Regions from separate parts of the Pseudarthrobacter sp. S9 genome, predicted to be linked through region 2. Evidence: predicted binding sites of a transcription regulator. Region 2 holds the regulator's gene; the other holds the start of a gene.
The links. The regulator LexA, encoded in region 2, represses DNA repair genes until DNA is damaged. The targets are predictions, from matches to a motif close to TCGAACANNTGTTCGA.

Region 1: uvrA (excinuclease ABC subunit UvrA) is a predicted target of LexA. The motif match lies at 2,406-2,421, and genes of this name have one in related genera.

The regions. Positions count from the first base shown of each region.
Region 1 covers NZ_CP189576.1:4,356,525-4,363,984, forward strand. The annotation lists gene uvrA (excinuclease ABC subunit UvrA) at 1-2,334, opposite strand, end outside; gene ACQCSY_RS21005 (GntR family transcriptional regulator) at 2,484-2,876, opposite strand; gene ACQCSY_RS21010 (ABC transporter ATP-binding protein) at 2,873-4,792, opposite strand; gene ACQCSY_RS21015 (ABC transporter ATP-binding protein) at 4,789-6,582, opposite strand; gene ACQCSY_RS21020 (trans-aconitate 2-methyltransferase) at 6,703-7,460, opposite strand, start outside.
Region 2 covers NZ_CP189576.1:500,710-508,169, forward strand. The annotation lists gene priA (bifunctional 1-(5-phosphoribosyl)-5-((5-phosphoribosylamino)methylideneamino)imidazole-4-carboxamide isomerase/phosphoribosylanthranilate isomerase PriA) at 1-308, opposite strand, end outside; gene ACQCSY_RS02355 (hypothetical protein) at 364-522, opposite strand; gene hisH (imidazole glycerol phosphate synthase subunit HisH) at 523-1,287, opposite strand; gene hisB (imidazoleglycerol-phosphate dehydratase HisB) at 1,284-1,910, opposite strand; gene ACQCSY_RS02370 (histidinol-phosphate transaminase) at 1,995-3,113, opposite strand; gene ACQCSY_RS02375 (LysM peptidoglycan-binding domain-containing protein) at 3,215-3,631, opposite strand; gene lexA (transcriptional repressor LexA) at 3,986-4,735, shown strand; gene ACQCSY_RS02385 (ATP-dependent DNA helicase) at 4,732-6,801, opposite strand; gene hflX (GTPase HflX) at 6,839-7,460, opposite strand, start outside.

The DNA of each region.
Region 1 (7,460 bases), 710 kb from region 2:
GTTCATTTCGATCTTCAGCGTGCCGTCACCGGAGCACGCCTCGCAGCGGCCGCCCTTGACGTTGAAGGAGAACCGGCCCGGCTGGTAGCCCCGGACCTTTGCCTCGGTGGTTTCGGCGAAGAGCTTCCGGATGTTGTCGAAGACGCCCGTGTACGTGGCCGGGTTCGAGCGCGGGGTGCGGCCGATGGGGCTCTGGTCGACGTGGACGACCTTGTCGAGGTGCTCGAGGCCCTGGATGGATTTGTGCCGCCCGGCCACCTGCTTCGCGCCGTTCAGCTTGTTGGCCAGCACCTTGTAGAGGATCTCGTTGACCAGGGTCGATTTGCCGGAGCCGCTGACGCCGGTGACGGCCGTGAAGAGGCCCAGCGGGAAGGTGGCGTCCACGTTGAGGAGGTTGTTCTCCTTCGCGCCGACAACCTTCAGCTCACGCTTTTTGTCGTACTTGCGCCGTTTTTTCGGGATTTCGATCTTCTTGCGGCCGGAGAGGTAGTCGCCGGTCAGGGACGCGGTGTTTTCCAGCAGGTCCTGATAGGAACCGGAGTGCACCACCATGCCGCCGTGCTCGCCGGCGCCCGGCCCGATGTCCACCACCCAGTCGGCTTCCTGGATGGTGTCCTCGTCATGCTCCACAACGATCAGGGTGTTCCCGAGGTCGCGCAGCCGGGTGAGCGTCTCGATCAGCCGGCGGTTGTCCCGCTGGTGCAGGCCGATGGACGGCTCATCGAGGACGTAGAGCACGCCCACGAGGCCGGAACCGATCTGGGTGGCGAGCCGGATGCGCTGGGCTTCGCCGCCGGACAGGGTGCCGGAGGGCCGTTCCAGGTTCAGGTACTCAAGGCCGACGTCGAGGAGGAAGGTCAGGCGGGCCTGGATTTCCTTCAGGACCTGATGGGCGATCTGGGCCTCACGGCCGGTGAGGACGAGGTTGTTGAGGAAGTGCGAGCATTCACGCATGGGCAGGGCGGCGACCTCGGCGATGGACTTGCCGTTGATCAGCACCGAGAGCGACGCCGGATTCAGGCGGGCGCCGTTGCATGCCGGGCACGGGATCTGCCGCATGTATTCCTCGTAGCGGACCCTGGCGATGTCCGAATCGGTTTCGCTGTGTTTGCGGTGGACGTACTGGACGACGCCCTCGAAGCCGGTGCTGTACTTGCGCTCCCGGCCGAAACGGTTGCGGTACTGCACCACGATCTTGTGGTCCTTGCCGTGCAGGACCGTCTGCCGGATGTCGGCGGAGAGCTTCTGCCAGGAGGTCGTCATGGAGAAGCCGAGCTCCTTGGCCAAACCGCCCAGCAGCCGGTTCCAGTACTCCGTCGTCGCTGTCCCCAGGGACCAGGGTCCGATGGCCCCTTCCCCGAGGGACAGCTCCGGGTTCGGGATGATCAGTTCCTCGTCGACCTCGAGCTTCGTGCCGATGCCGCTGCACGCGGTGCAGGCGCCGAAGGGGTTGTTGAAGGAGAAGGAGCGCGGCTCGATCTCGTCGATGGCGAGGGGGTGCTCGTTGGGGCAGGCGAGGTGCTCGGAGAACGCCCTGATCCGCTCCGGATCATCGGCCTCGAGATCGACGAATTCGGCCAGCACACGGCCCTCGGCCAGTCCCAGTGCGGTTTCAACGGAGTCGGTGAGGCGCTGGCTGATGCCCTCCTTGGCCACGAGGCGGTCCACCACCACTTCGATGGCGTGCTTGAACTGCTTGCCCAGCTTGGGCGGATCGCTGAGCTGGACCAGCTCGCCGTCCACCCGCGCCCGCGAGTACCCCTTGGCCGTCAGTTCCTTGAACAGGTCAACGAATTCGCCCTTGCGGCCCCGGACGACGGGGGCCAGCACCTGGAACCGGGTGCCGGTCGGCAGCTCCAGCAGCTGGTCCACGATCTGCTGGGGGGTCTGCTTCGCCACCGGTTCCCCGCAGATGGGACAGTGCGGACGGCCCACGCGGGCCCAGAGCAGGCGCATGTAGTCGTAGATCTCGGTGATGGTGCCCACCGTGGAGCGGGGGTTCTTGCTCGTGGACTTCTGGTCGATGGACACCGCGGGTGAGAGGCCCTCGATGAAGTCGACGTCGGGCTTGTCCACCTGCCCCAGGAACTGCCGCGCGTAGGCGGACAGGGACTCAACGTAGCGGCGCTGGCCTTCCGCGAAGATGGTGTCGAAGGCGAGGGAGGACTTCCCGGACCCGGAGAGCCCGGTGAAGACGATCATCGCGTCGCGGGGCAGGTCCAAGTCCACGTTGCGCAGGTTGTGCTCGCGCGCACCCTTGACGACGAGGCGCGTCAGGTCGGGGCGCTTCAGCCGGGGGCGCGGCTGGTCCGGGTCCGGTTCGGAAGGGTTCAACGGTACGGCGGCGGACTGGACTTCAACGGCGGGATCTTCAGCTACAGCTTTAGGCACGGAACTAATGCTAATCGAAAACTTCTTCGAATAACTATTCCCGCCGCAGTCTCTGTGCAGTCACTGTGCGGCCTCCCGGGGGAGGGGGCGTGCTATTCACGGTCATAGGCGGCGGCGAGCAACTGCACGGCCTCGGCGAAACTCGCGCCCTGGGCCTTGGCCGCCGCGGCGAACTCCGCGGCAGCGGCGGACAGCGAGCTCCAGGCGGCGTCCCGGGCGCAGACGACCGTCCCGTTGCGCCCCCGCGTCACCACGACGCCGGCGGCCTCGAGTTCCTTGTAGGCGCGCGCCACCGTGTGGGGTGCCACGCCCAGTTCCCCTGCAAGGCTGCGGACGGGCGGCAGCCTGGTGCCGGGCGCCAGCGTCCCGTTGTCGGCGCGTTCAATGATGTAGAGGCGGAGCTGCTCGAACAGCGGCACGGAGCTCGCGGGGTTGGTCCGCCAGGCGCCGGGGAAGCGTCCTGCCGCGGTCTCGGCGGGGCTCACTGTTCCGGCTCCGGCACGCCTTGCAGCTTTCCGCGGCCGGCGAACTGCGCCTCGTACAAGCTGGTATACAGCCCGCTCCTGGCCATCAGCTGCTGATGGGTACCGTGTTCAACGATCCGTCCGTGGTCCATGACGAGAATTAGATCAGCGTCCCGGACTGTGGACAAACGGTGGGCGATGACGAAGCTCGTATGACCCTGCCGCAACTGTTTCATCGCCTGCCGGATCTGCACCTCGGTGCGGCTGTCCACGGAACTCGTGGCCTCGTCGAGCACCAGGATGCTGCGCCCGGCGAGCTGTGCCCGCGCGATCGAGATGAGCTGGCGCTGCCCCCGGCTGAGGGAGTCGCCGTCGTTGCCGAGCATCGTGGCGTAGCCCGCCGGAAGCGACCTGACGAACTGGTCCACATGGCTGGCCCGGGCCGCGGCGACGATCTCTGCGTCGGTGGCGCCGGGCCTGCCGTACTCGATGTTTTCCCTGATGCTGCCGGTGAACAGCCAGGCGTCCTGCAGCACGCTGCCGAAGACGGCCCGCAGTTCGTCCCGCGGCATGTCGGCGATGTCGGCGCCGTCGACCGTGATCCGCCCGGAGTCCAGTTCGTAGAACCGCATGAGCAGGTTCACGACAGTGGTCTTGCCTGCGCCCGTGTGCCCGACGATGGCGACCGTCTGACCCGGCTCGACGGCGAAGGAGAGATCCTGGACCGCACGGGTAGCGGGGCTGTAGCTGAAGGTGACGTGTTCGAAGGCGACGCGGCCCTCCACTCCCGGCTCCTCCCCTGACCGCACTCGGGCCGGCACGCGGGCCGGGATGCGGGACCGCACACGGGCCGGAAAGCGGGCCGGCATCCGGGCGGCGGCGGAAGTCTCCGGCGGGATCTCCGGGGCGTCCAGGAGCGAGAAGACCCGCTCCGCGGAGGCCAGGCAGGACTGCATGAGCGTCAGCATGCCGCCGATCTGGCCCATCGGCTGGCTGAACAGCCGGCTGAATTGGATGAAGGCCTGGATGCCGCCGATGGTCATCGCGCCCGCAGTGACCTGGAGCGCTCCCACCACCGCGACAGCGATGTAATTCAGGTTGGAGACGCAGACCATCAGCGGCTGCACGACGCCGGACAAATACTGGGCGCGCGCGCTCGAGCGGGTGAGCCTGTCATTGCTGTCCTTGAAGCCGGCTGCCGAGGCCTCCTGCCGGCCGAAGGCCTTAATCACCTCATGCCCGGTGAAGAATTCCTCCAGTTGGGAGTGAAGCTCCCCCGTGCTGTTCCACTGCGCCGTGAAATGGCTCTGGGATTTCCTGGCCACGAGCACGGTGATCAGTGTAGATAAGGGCACGGACACCAGGGCGATCAGCGCCAGGATCGGTGAGAGCCACAGCATCATGACCAGCGCCCCGGAGAGCATCAGGACGGACATGATCAGCTGGTTGAGCAGCTGATTGAGGGCCTGGGAGATGTTGTCGACGTCGTTGGTGGCCCTGCTGAGGACCTCGCCACGGTGCTGTTCATCGAAGTGGCTGGACGGCAGCACGTGCAGTTTCTCCTCGACGGCGGCGCGGAGCCCGTACCCGACGCGCTGCACGGCCGTGGCGGTCAGGGCACCCTGGATCCAGCTGAAGAGCGAGGCCCCGAGGTACATGACTGACACCGCCAGCAGCAGCGACGCAAGCTTCGGCTCGTCGAAGGAACCCCGCAGTACACCGTCAACAACGACGTCGGTCGCGTCGCCGAGGACTTTGGGCGCCGCCACGTTGAGACTCACAAAGGCGCAGGTGGCTGCGATGACGCCGGCCATCCGCCACTTCGAGGGCCGCAGCATGCCAAGCAGCCGTACCGAGGACCGCCACCGGGAGCCGCCGCCGTCCCGGGGACCCGTTCCCGCCCCAGACGGGGCTTTGTGGGCCGGATCCCGGCTCATGGGGTCTCCTCCAGCACGAGCTGGGAGGCGGCAATCTCCTGGTAGCTCGGCGAGGAATCCATGAGTTCCTTGTGCGTGCCCTGCGCGATGAGGCGGCCGTTTTCCAGCACCAGGATCAGGCCTGCGTCCACGATAGTTGCCACCCGCTCGGCCACGATCAGCACGGTGGCCGACCTCAGCAGGGGTTCAATCGCCGCACGCAGCCTGAAATCCGTGCCGTAGTCCAGCGCCGAGAAACTGTCGTCGAACAAATAGACCGGGGCGGCCCTGAGCAGGGCGCGGGCGATGCACAGCCGCTGACGCTCGCCGCCGGAGAAATTGGTGCCACCCTGGCTGACCGGCGACTGCAGCCCGTGCGGCAGCGCACGGACGAAGTCCTCGGCCTGGGCAGTCCGGAGCACCTGCCAGAGTTCCCCATCCGTGGCCGCGGGCGAACCGAACCGCAGGTTCTCCGCGAGCGTCCCGGAGAACAGGTAAGACTGTTGCGGCACCAGGGCGATCAGGCCGCGGACAACGTCGAGCGGCAGGGCGCGCACGTTGCGGCCGCCGATGCTGACCTCTCCGCCGGTGGCGTCAAGGAAACGGGGCAGCAGGTTCAGCAGGGTCGTCTTGCCGCTGCCGGTGGCCCCGATTATCGCCGTCGTGTTCCCGGGGACCGTTGTAAAAGTGACGCCGTCCAGCACGGGCGCTTCGGCGCCGGGATAGGCGAAGGAAACACCGCGGAACTCCACGGTGTTCCCGGAAGGGGCGGTGCCGGAAGGGGCGGTGCCGGAAGTGGCTGTCCCTGCCGCCGCCGGCGGGTCTGTGATGATCACGTGCGTGATGATCGGGTCCGCGATCGCCGGAACCGTGTCCAGCACCTCCTGGATCCGTTCCGCGCACGCGGCTGCCCGCGGGGCGGTCATGAACACGTACATGGCCATCATGATGGCAATCAGGATCTGGAGGATGTAGGCGATGAAGGCTGTGAGCGCCCCCAGCCGCATCTCACCGGCCTCGATCCGGTGCCCGCCGAACCACACCACGCCGACGGAGGACAGATTGACCACCAGCATGATCATCGGCAACATCCCGGCGACCAGCAGTGCGGACTGGAGGCTGTTCCGGGTCAGGTCCTTGTTGACCCGGTCGAAACGGCGGGCTTCGTGGCCCTGCCGGACGAAGCCGCGGATGACGTTGGCGCCGATGATCTGCTCCCGCAGCACGCGGCTGATCCGGTCGATGAGCCCCTGGCCCTCCCGGTAGAGGGGAATCAGGCGGCGCACGATCAGCGCCATGATAACGGCCAGCACCGGGACCACCGCCACGACGATGCCGGACAGCGCGATGTCCTGGTGCATGGCCAGGGCGATGCCGCCAAGGAAGATGGCGGGGGCCGCGACCAGCATGGTGAAGACAAGCACGGCGAGGTTCTGGATCTGGGCGACGTCGTTGGTGGCCCGGGTGACGAGGCTGGGGGCGCCGAAGACCCCTACCTCCTGCGAGGACAGTGACTGCACCTTGGCGAACAGCTCCTCGCGCAGCTGCCGTCCGAGGTCCATGGCCACGACGGCGCCCAGGTAACCGGCCGCGATGGCGGCCACGACCTGCACGGCCGCGATCCCGGCCATCCAGGCACCGAGGCGGAGGATCTCCCCGGTGTTGCCGAGGACGATGCCGTCATCGATGATCGCAGCGTTCAGGGTGGGCAGGAGCAGGTTCGCGGTGGTCTGCACGAGCTGCAGGAGGACGATGGCAACCACTGTCAGCTTATGGGCGGACAACAGCCGCGCGATCAGGCCAATTAGCACCGAACCTCCATCGCTAGCTCAGCGCTCGGACAGGGAATGAGCATGACGTCCACCCCCAGGCCGTCTCGTCATTGTAAGCCCCATCACACAACCCTCCGTGTCATACCGTCGGCACGTCGCTCAGTGGCGTTTTCGGGCCACCGCAAAGGTGCGCCGGAAGGGGAAAACCGTCCCGTGCGCGCCCGCCGGATACGCCTCGTCCAGCCGCGCCGAATACTCGTCCTCGAACTCGCGGGCTTCCCCGGCCGGGAGGGCGGCGAGCACGGGCCGGAGCCCCGTGCCCCGGACCCACTCCAGCACCGGGTGCGCGCCAGGCAGGAGCTGCATGTAGGTGGTCTCCCAGGCGTCGGCGTCGCAACCGGCGTCGAGCATGATGTCGAGGTACTCGGCGGCCGCCCCTACGACGTCGTCGTGGCGCAGCACGCCGGCGAGCCGGCCGGCCCAGGCCTCGGACTCGGCGAGCCCGCGCATCAGTGTGTGGGACGGCGAGTTGAAGTTGCCCGGTACCTGCAGCGCGAACCAGGCTCCGGGCTTGAGGGCGTCAAGCCAGCGCGGCAACAATTCACGGTGGCCGGGCACCCATTGCAGGGCGGCGTTCGTGACCACCACGTCCGTCTCGCCGGACGGCATCCATTCGGCGATGTCGGCCAGTTGATACGAGAGATTGGCCGCCCGGGCGGCGAAGTCACCGGACTTGGCCAGCATCTCCTGAGAGGAATCCAGTCCCGTCACTTGAGCCCCTGGCCAGCGCTCGGCGAGGGTCGCCGTCAGGTTGCCGGGGCCGCAGCCCAGGTCGACAACATGCCGCGGGGCCTCTGCATGGACCCTGGCCGTCAGGTCAAAGTAGGGCCTGTCCCGGTAATCCCCGAACTGTACGT
Region 2 (7,460 bases):
CCGAGGTCCAGGGCCTTTTCGAGGGATTCGTCGTCGCGGAGGCCACCGGAGAGCTCCACCTTGATGTCCAGCCGTCCCACCACTTCCCGCAGCAGCTCGGCGTTGGAGCCGCGGCCGAACGCGGCGTCGAGGTCCACCAGGTGGACCCATTCCGCCCCCTGCTCCTGCCAGTTGAGTGCGGCTTCCAGCGGCGTGCCGTAGCTGGTCTCGCTGCCGGCTTCGCCCTGGACGAGGCGGACGGCCTGGCCGTTCACGACGTCGACGGCGGGCAGCAGCTCGAGCACGGGCAGCGGGGTTTCGGTGGTCATCGTGGGATCCTCAGCTTCGGTGTGGCGGCGGGTGGTCAGGAACGCTGCGGGGCCGTCAGGCGGACGGCAGCGTCAGGAGGTAGGCGGCCAGCAGCGACATTCCGGCCAGGATGTAGAACACGATCTGGACCCAGCGCGGGCTCTTCTGCTGCCGGAAGGACAGCGCCCCGCCGATCAGCAGGCCGGCTAGGCCCATGAGGACTATGGACCACATCTAGGCGGTCTGTTCCGGCGTGGTTCCGGCGGAATCGGCTCCGCCGGTCTTGGCAATGGGGCGCAGGCTGTCCACCCAGTTGCGCAGCAGGCGCGCTCCGGCGTCGCCGGACTTTTCCGGGTGGAACTGGGTGGCGCACAGCGGGCCGTTTTCCACGGCCGCGATGAAGGGTGCGCCGTGCTCGGACCACGTGACAAGCGGCGCCGCCATGCGCGGCTGGATGACGTCGAAGTCCCAGCGCTGGACGCCGTAGGAGTGCACGAAGTAGAAGCGCTCGTTCTCGACGCCGGCGAACAGCCTGGACCCGGCCGGGACGGTCACCGTGTTCCAGCCCATGTGCGGGACGACGTCGGCAGGCAGCAGCTCCACCTTGCCGGGCCACTCCCCCATGCCTTCGGCTTCGGTGCCGTGTTCGACGCCGGCCTCGAACAGGACCTGCAGACCGACGCAGATTCCGAGCACGGGCCGGCCGCCGGCGACGCGGCGCCCGATCATGCGCACGGCGTCGACGGCTTTGAGCTCACGCATTACCGTTTCGAAGGCGCCGACACCCGGGACTACGAGGCCGTCAGCGTTGAGCACGTCCTCCGGCTTGGCGCTGAGGATGACCTCTGCTCCGGCACGCTCCAGGGCGCGGACGGCGGAGCGGATATTCCCGGAGCCGTAGTCCAGCACCGTGACGGTGGGTTTGCCCTCGGGCGACGCCGGTTTGGTCCCGGCCGCGGGGTCGATGATGGCCCCGTCCTGGAGCACTTTGCCGGTCACAGCGCGCCCTTGGTAGACGGAATGCCCTCGACGCGGGGATCCGGCTCCACGGCCGCACGCAGGGCGCGGGCGAAGGCCTTGAACTGCGCCTCCACAATGTGGTGGGGGTCCCGTCCGGCGGTAACGTTCATGTGCAGGCAGATGCCGGCGTGCAGGGTGATGGCCTCGAAGACGTGGCGGGTCAGGGAGCCAGTGAAGTGGCCGCCGATCAGGTGGTATTCCTGGCCCGCGGGTTCTCCCCCGTGGACCAGGTACGGGCGGCCCGAGACGTCGACGACGGCGTGCGCGAGGGCTTCATCCAGCGGAACCGTCGCTTCGCCGAACCGGCGGATGCCGGCCTTGTTGCCGAGGGCGGTGCGCAGCACCTCGCCGAACGTGATAGCGACGTCTTCCACCGTGTGGTGGGCATCGATGTGGGTGTCGCCGGTTGCCTTGACCGTCATGTCGATCAGGGAGTGCTTGCTCAGCGCCGTCAGCATGTGGTCGTAGAAGGGAACCGAGGTGCTGATGTCCGAAACACCGGTACCGTCCAGGTTGATCTCGACCAGAACGGAGGACTCGCTGGTGGTCCGTTCCATGCGTGCGGTCCGGCCCTCGGCAGCGGTTGGTCCGGTGTGGCTCATGTGGGTGTGTCCTTTGGATGAAGGCAAGTTGAAGAAGGCAGGGTGCTGGGCAGTCTGGCGGGGCGCTCTGGCTCCGCCTTAAGTCTAGGCCTGCAGCGTGGCGTGGCTGGTCAGGATGCGTTCGAGGGCCTCGAGGAAGGCTGTGGTTTCCGTCTCAGTGCCGGCCGTGACCCGCAGGTGGCCCGGAATGCCGACGTCGCGGATGAGCACTCCGGCGTCCAGCAGATCCTGCCACACCCGGTGCGGGTTCTCGAGGCCGCCGAAGAAGACATAGTTCGAATCCGAGGCGGCCGGATTGAGGCCCATCCGCTGCAGTTCGGAAACGATCCGGTCCCGCTGGCGCTTGATGTCCTCGACGTCGGCCATGAGCGCCTCCCGGTGGTGCAGGGCGGCCAGGGCTGTTGCCTGGGTGATGGCTGAGAGGTGGTACGGGAGGCGGACCAGGCGCAGGGCGTCGGTGACCTCCGGCGCAGCGGCCATGTATCCCAGCCGCGCGCCGGCGAGGGCGAACGCCTTGCTCATGGTGCGCGAGACGATGAGCCGCTCCCGGCCTGGCAGCAGTGTGAGCGCGCTGGGCGTGCCGTCGTGGGCGAACTCGTGGTAGGCCTCGTCGACGATCACGATGGTCTGGCTGGCTTCGCCGGCCGCGTAGACGGCCTCCACGACTTCGAGCCCCAGGCCGGTGCCGGTGGGGTTGTTCGGGGAGCACAGGAAGACGATGTTGGGCTGCAGTACGCAGACCTGGCGTGCCGCCGATTCCGCGCTGAGCCCGTAGTCCTCCGTGCGCACCCCGACGATGTACTCCGTAACCGTACCGGCAGCCAGCAGCGGGTACATCGAATACGTGGGAGGGAACCCCAGAGCCGTGCGGCCCGGACCGCCGAAGGCCTGGAGGATCTGCTGGAGCACCTCGTTGGAGCCATTGGCAGCCCAGATGTTATCTGGACCCAGTCCGTGGCCGAGGTACTCGGCCAGCGCTTCCCGCAGTTCCGTGAACTCGCGGTCCGGATACCGGTTCAGTCCGGCGGCCGCGGCCGTGACTGCTTCGGAGATGGCTGCCCGGACGTCGGCCGGGACACCATGGGTGTTCTCGTTGACGTTCAGCAGGATGGGGACGTCCAGTTGGGGCGCCCCATACGGGCGCAGGCCGCGCAGATTGGTCCGGAGGGGCAGTCGGTTGAGGCGCTCTAACTGGTCAGTCACTTCAACAGTTTAAGTGAGAGGGCTGCAGGCCCTGAAACTGTGACGCCTCGGGCCCGTGGTGGCAGGCCGCGGCGTGCCGCTTCCCGCACGGAACATCGAATCTACTTGGACGGGACGAAGAGCTGCTGGCCCGGCATGACGCGCGCGGCATCCAGGTTGTTCAGCTGGACGATGTCGGCGACGACGTCCCGGGGATCGCGCTCCGGTGCCACGTCCCCGGCAATGGCCCACAGGGACTCCCCGGACTGCACGGTCACGGACACGGTGGGGGTCGGCGAGAGCTCGGAGGCGGACTCCGCTGCCTTGGCGGGGGCATTGAGGAAACCGCTGAACGAGAGGATGAGCGCCGCCAGCAGGATCAGCGGAATCCCGAAGAAAACGAACCTGCCGCGCCGGGTGAGCCGGAGCGGCGCCTGCTTGGCACGCGACGATGCAGCCGCGGCCCTGCCGTCGGAAGAACTGCCATTGGAAGAACCGTGGTAGCCGAAAGTGTCGTGAAACGCGCTTGATGCTGACATGAACTGAGCCCTCCTGGACCATGATGTGCCGCCCGGCGTACTCCACGTGCCTGCCGCCAACCGACCGAACCTTCGAACATAGAACCGAAACTAGTGCCCCGATCGAAAAAACTCGACTAGAACACATATTCGAACTTTGCTTGTTCTGTTTTAGCACTTAGTGACGAACGTTGTCGAGACTCGCTAGAACAAATGTTTGAAAAAGTTGTGCGGCTGGCCTACGTTTGAGTCACGGAACAACCACTTCTGCACTTCGTCAGTAGTAGTTGATCAGCAGGGTCTGACATTTCAGGCCGGAAGTTCCCGGCAACAGCAACCACGGCGGCCGGGCGGAACGGAAAGGCGTTGGCGAACATGGCAGCACAAGCCACCGGCGGCAGGGCCGCCTCGCGGAGCCCGCAGACAGCCCGGGCCCCCAAGAGCCTCACCGTCCGGCAGAAGAAGATCCTGGAAACCATCCAGCGGTCCGTGACTGACAACGGCTACCCGCCGTCCATGCGCGAGATCGGCGACACCGTTGGACTCGCCAGCCTCTCCAGCGTCACCCACCAGCTCTCGCAGCTCGAGAAGCTCGGCTACCTCCGGCGCGATCCCAAGCGTCCGCGTGCCATGGAAGTGCTCATGCCGCTGACCCTGGATGAGGGGGCCACCATGATTTCCGGCGTGGAGAAATCCAGCGGCCTGCGGGCTGTCGGCGGGCTGTCCGTCTCGGAGCTCGCCAGCGCCATGGACACCGCGATGGTTCCGTTCGTCGGACGCATCGCCGCCGGCGGGCCCATCCTGGCCGACCAGGTGGTGGAGGATGTCATGCCGCTGCCGCGCCAGCTGGTGGGCCACGGCGAACTCTTCATGCTGAAGGTGGCCGGCGATTCGATGATCGACGCCGCGATCTGCGACGGCGACTGGGTGGTGGTCCGCCGGCAAAGTGACGCCGTCAACGGGGAGATTGTTGCCGCGCTGCTGGACGACGAAGCCACGGTGAAGACATTCCGGCAGCGGGACGGCCACACCTGGCTGCTGCCGCAGAACACCCAGTACGAGCCCATCCTCGGCGACCACGCCGTCATCATGGGCAAGGTCGTCTCGGTCCTGCGCTCCCTTTAACCCTTAGCCGACTCGCCGGCGAGTCGCTCCAGCGCCGCGAGGGCGATCGCCCGATCGGTGGTCGGCCAGAACGGCGGCAGCGCGGCGCGGAGGAAGCCTCCGTAGCGTTCCGTGGACAGCCGCGAATCCAGCACCGCCACCACGCCCTTGTCGGTGGTCGTGCGGATCAGACGCCCTGCGCCCTGGGCCAGCCGGACAGCGGCGTGGGTCGCAGACACTGACATGAAGCCGTTGCCGCCGGCCTGGGCCACGGCCCGTGAACGGGCCGTCATCAGCGGATCGTCCGGGCGGGGGAAGGGAATCCTGTCGATGACGACGAGCCGGCAGGAGCCCCCGGGGACGTCGACGCCCTGCCAGAGGGACATGGTGCCGAACAGGCAGGTATCGGGCTCATCGGCAAACTGCCGCACAAGCGCCGTCATGGTGGAATCACCCTGGCACAGGATGCTCAGGTCCAGCCGCGGCCGCATCGCTTCGGCGGCGTCCTCTGCGGCGCGCCGGGAGGAGAAGAGGCACAGTGCCCCGCCATTGGAGGCGCGGATCAGCCTCTCGAGCTCATCGAGGGCTTCCGGCGAGGTACCCCGGCCGGGCTTGGGCAGGTGCTGGGCGACATAGAGGATGCCCTGTTTGGGATAGTCAAAGGGGGATCCGACGTCGACACCGGTCCAGCTCGGGGCGCCGGGCCCGACCAGGCCGAGGCCTCCGGCGGCCGGTTCGAAGGCCGAGCCGATCGCCAGGGTGGCAGAGGTCAGGATGACGGTGTGGTCCGCGAACAGTCCCTCGCGAAGCCGCCCGGCCACGCTGAGCGGCGCCACGTTGATCAGTGCCGGTGCCGTCTCGTCCGGCTGGGAGTAGCCCTGCTGCGGGTCGAAGGTGCTGTTGCGGGAGAACCACACCACTTCGCGGTTTTCACGGGCCGCCAGGAGTCGTTCGCAGAGTTCCAGGATGACCATCAGGCGCGACCGCGCGAGCTGGCGTCCGCCGTCGGCCGTGTTGGCGCTGTCGCCCTTGGAATCTGAGAGGGCCGCACGGCAGGCATCGCGCAACTGGTCGACGCAGTCCAGCTGTTCGCTGTTGAGCCCGTTGGGCATGAGCCCGCTGGGGACGCCTGCAATGGCAAGTTCCAGATTGGACGCCGCGTTGTTGAGCGCGTCCACGGTGATGCCGGTGTGCTTGCGGGCGCCGGAGGCTGCGACATGCACCATTGCCACGGAGAGCTGGCCGGATACGGCGCCCGTGACGCGGTCCTGGAGCTCGTGTGCCTCATCCACCACGACGACGTCGTATTCGGGCAGCACGGCGAGGCCTTCGAACGCGCTGACGGCCAGCATGGCGTGGTTGGTGACGACGACGTCGGCGTCGGCGGCGTTCTGCCGGGCCAGTTCACTAAAGCATTCGGCCGCGAGGGGGCATTTCTGCGCGCCGAGGCACTCCATGGACGTGACCGAGACCTGGCGCCAGGCCCGGTCCGTCACGCCGGGCATGAGCTCGTCGCGGTCCCCCGTTACCGTGTCCTGCGCCCATTCGCGCAGTCGGACGACTTCCTTGCCCAGCTGGGACGACGGGCCGCCCATGGCCGCCGCGAAGTGCGGAACGCTCGTGTCCTCGCCGAGGGAGAAGAGCTGACCCTCGGAAGGCTCTTCGGACGGGAAGCCGCCCTCAAGCTTGTGGCGGCAGACGTAGTTGGAGCGGCCCTTCACGAGGGCCACCTTGACGGGCCGATCCAGGGCAGGGGTGATGGTCTTGAGCAGCCGGGGAAGGTCCCGGCCCACGATCTGGGTCTGCAGGGCCAGGGTGGCGGTGGAGACCAGGGTGGGCTTGTTGCTGACAAGCGAGTGGGCGATCAGCGGGATCAGGTACGCCAGGGACTTGCCCGTGCCGGTGCCGGCCTGGACCAGCAGGTGGTCGCCGCTGTCAATCGCGCGCGCCACCTGCCGGGCCATTTCGTGCTGACCACTGCGACTCTGCCCACCCATGCCGGACACGGCACGGTCGAGCAGTTCGATCACGAACTCCCCGCCGGCCGGGCCGTTTTCCGGCGGGCCCTCTTCCGGCGGATCGGTCATGTCTGCCTCGGTCACCGCCGATGGCGTCACCGCAGCCTCAGTCATTGCTGATGAACGGATCCAGTTCAGCGGCGAGGCCTTCGCGCACCTTCACCACGGCACGGGTGCCGGTTTCCTCGTGGTCGAGGCTGAGGATCTCGGCGTCGGTCTCGTGGAGCTTGCTGAGCAGGTCCCCGCGGTTGTACGGGATCATCAGTTCAAGCTTCACGCTGGGCCGCGGGATGCCTTCGCTGATGGCCTTGAGCAGTTCCGGAATGCCCTCGCCCGTGCGTGCCGAAACCACCACGTGACGCGGTTCGCGCTGCTTGAGCCGTTCGACCACGAAGGGATCGGCGGCGTCGGCCTTGTTCAGGACGATGATTTCCGGGACCTTGCGCGCGTCCACTTCGCTGAACACCGCACGGACAGCGGCTATCTGGCCCTCCGGGTCAGGATGCGAGACATCCACGACGTGCAGGATCAGGTCCGCGTCGGCCACCTCTTCCAGGGTGGAGCGGAAGGCTTCCACGAGCTGGGTGGGGAGCGAGCGGACAAAACCCACGGTGTCGGCAAGGGTGTACCCGAGCCCGTCAGCGGTCTCGGCCTTGCGGACGGTCGGGTCCAGGGTGGCGAACAGGGCGTTTTCGACCAGAACGCCGGCGTCGGTCAGCCGGTTCAGC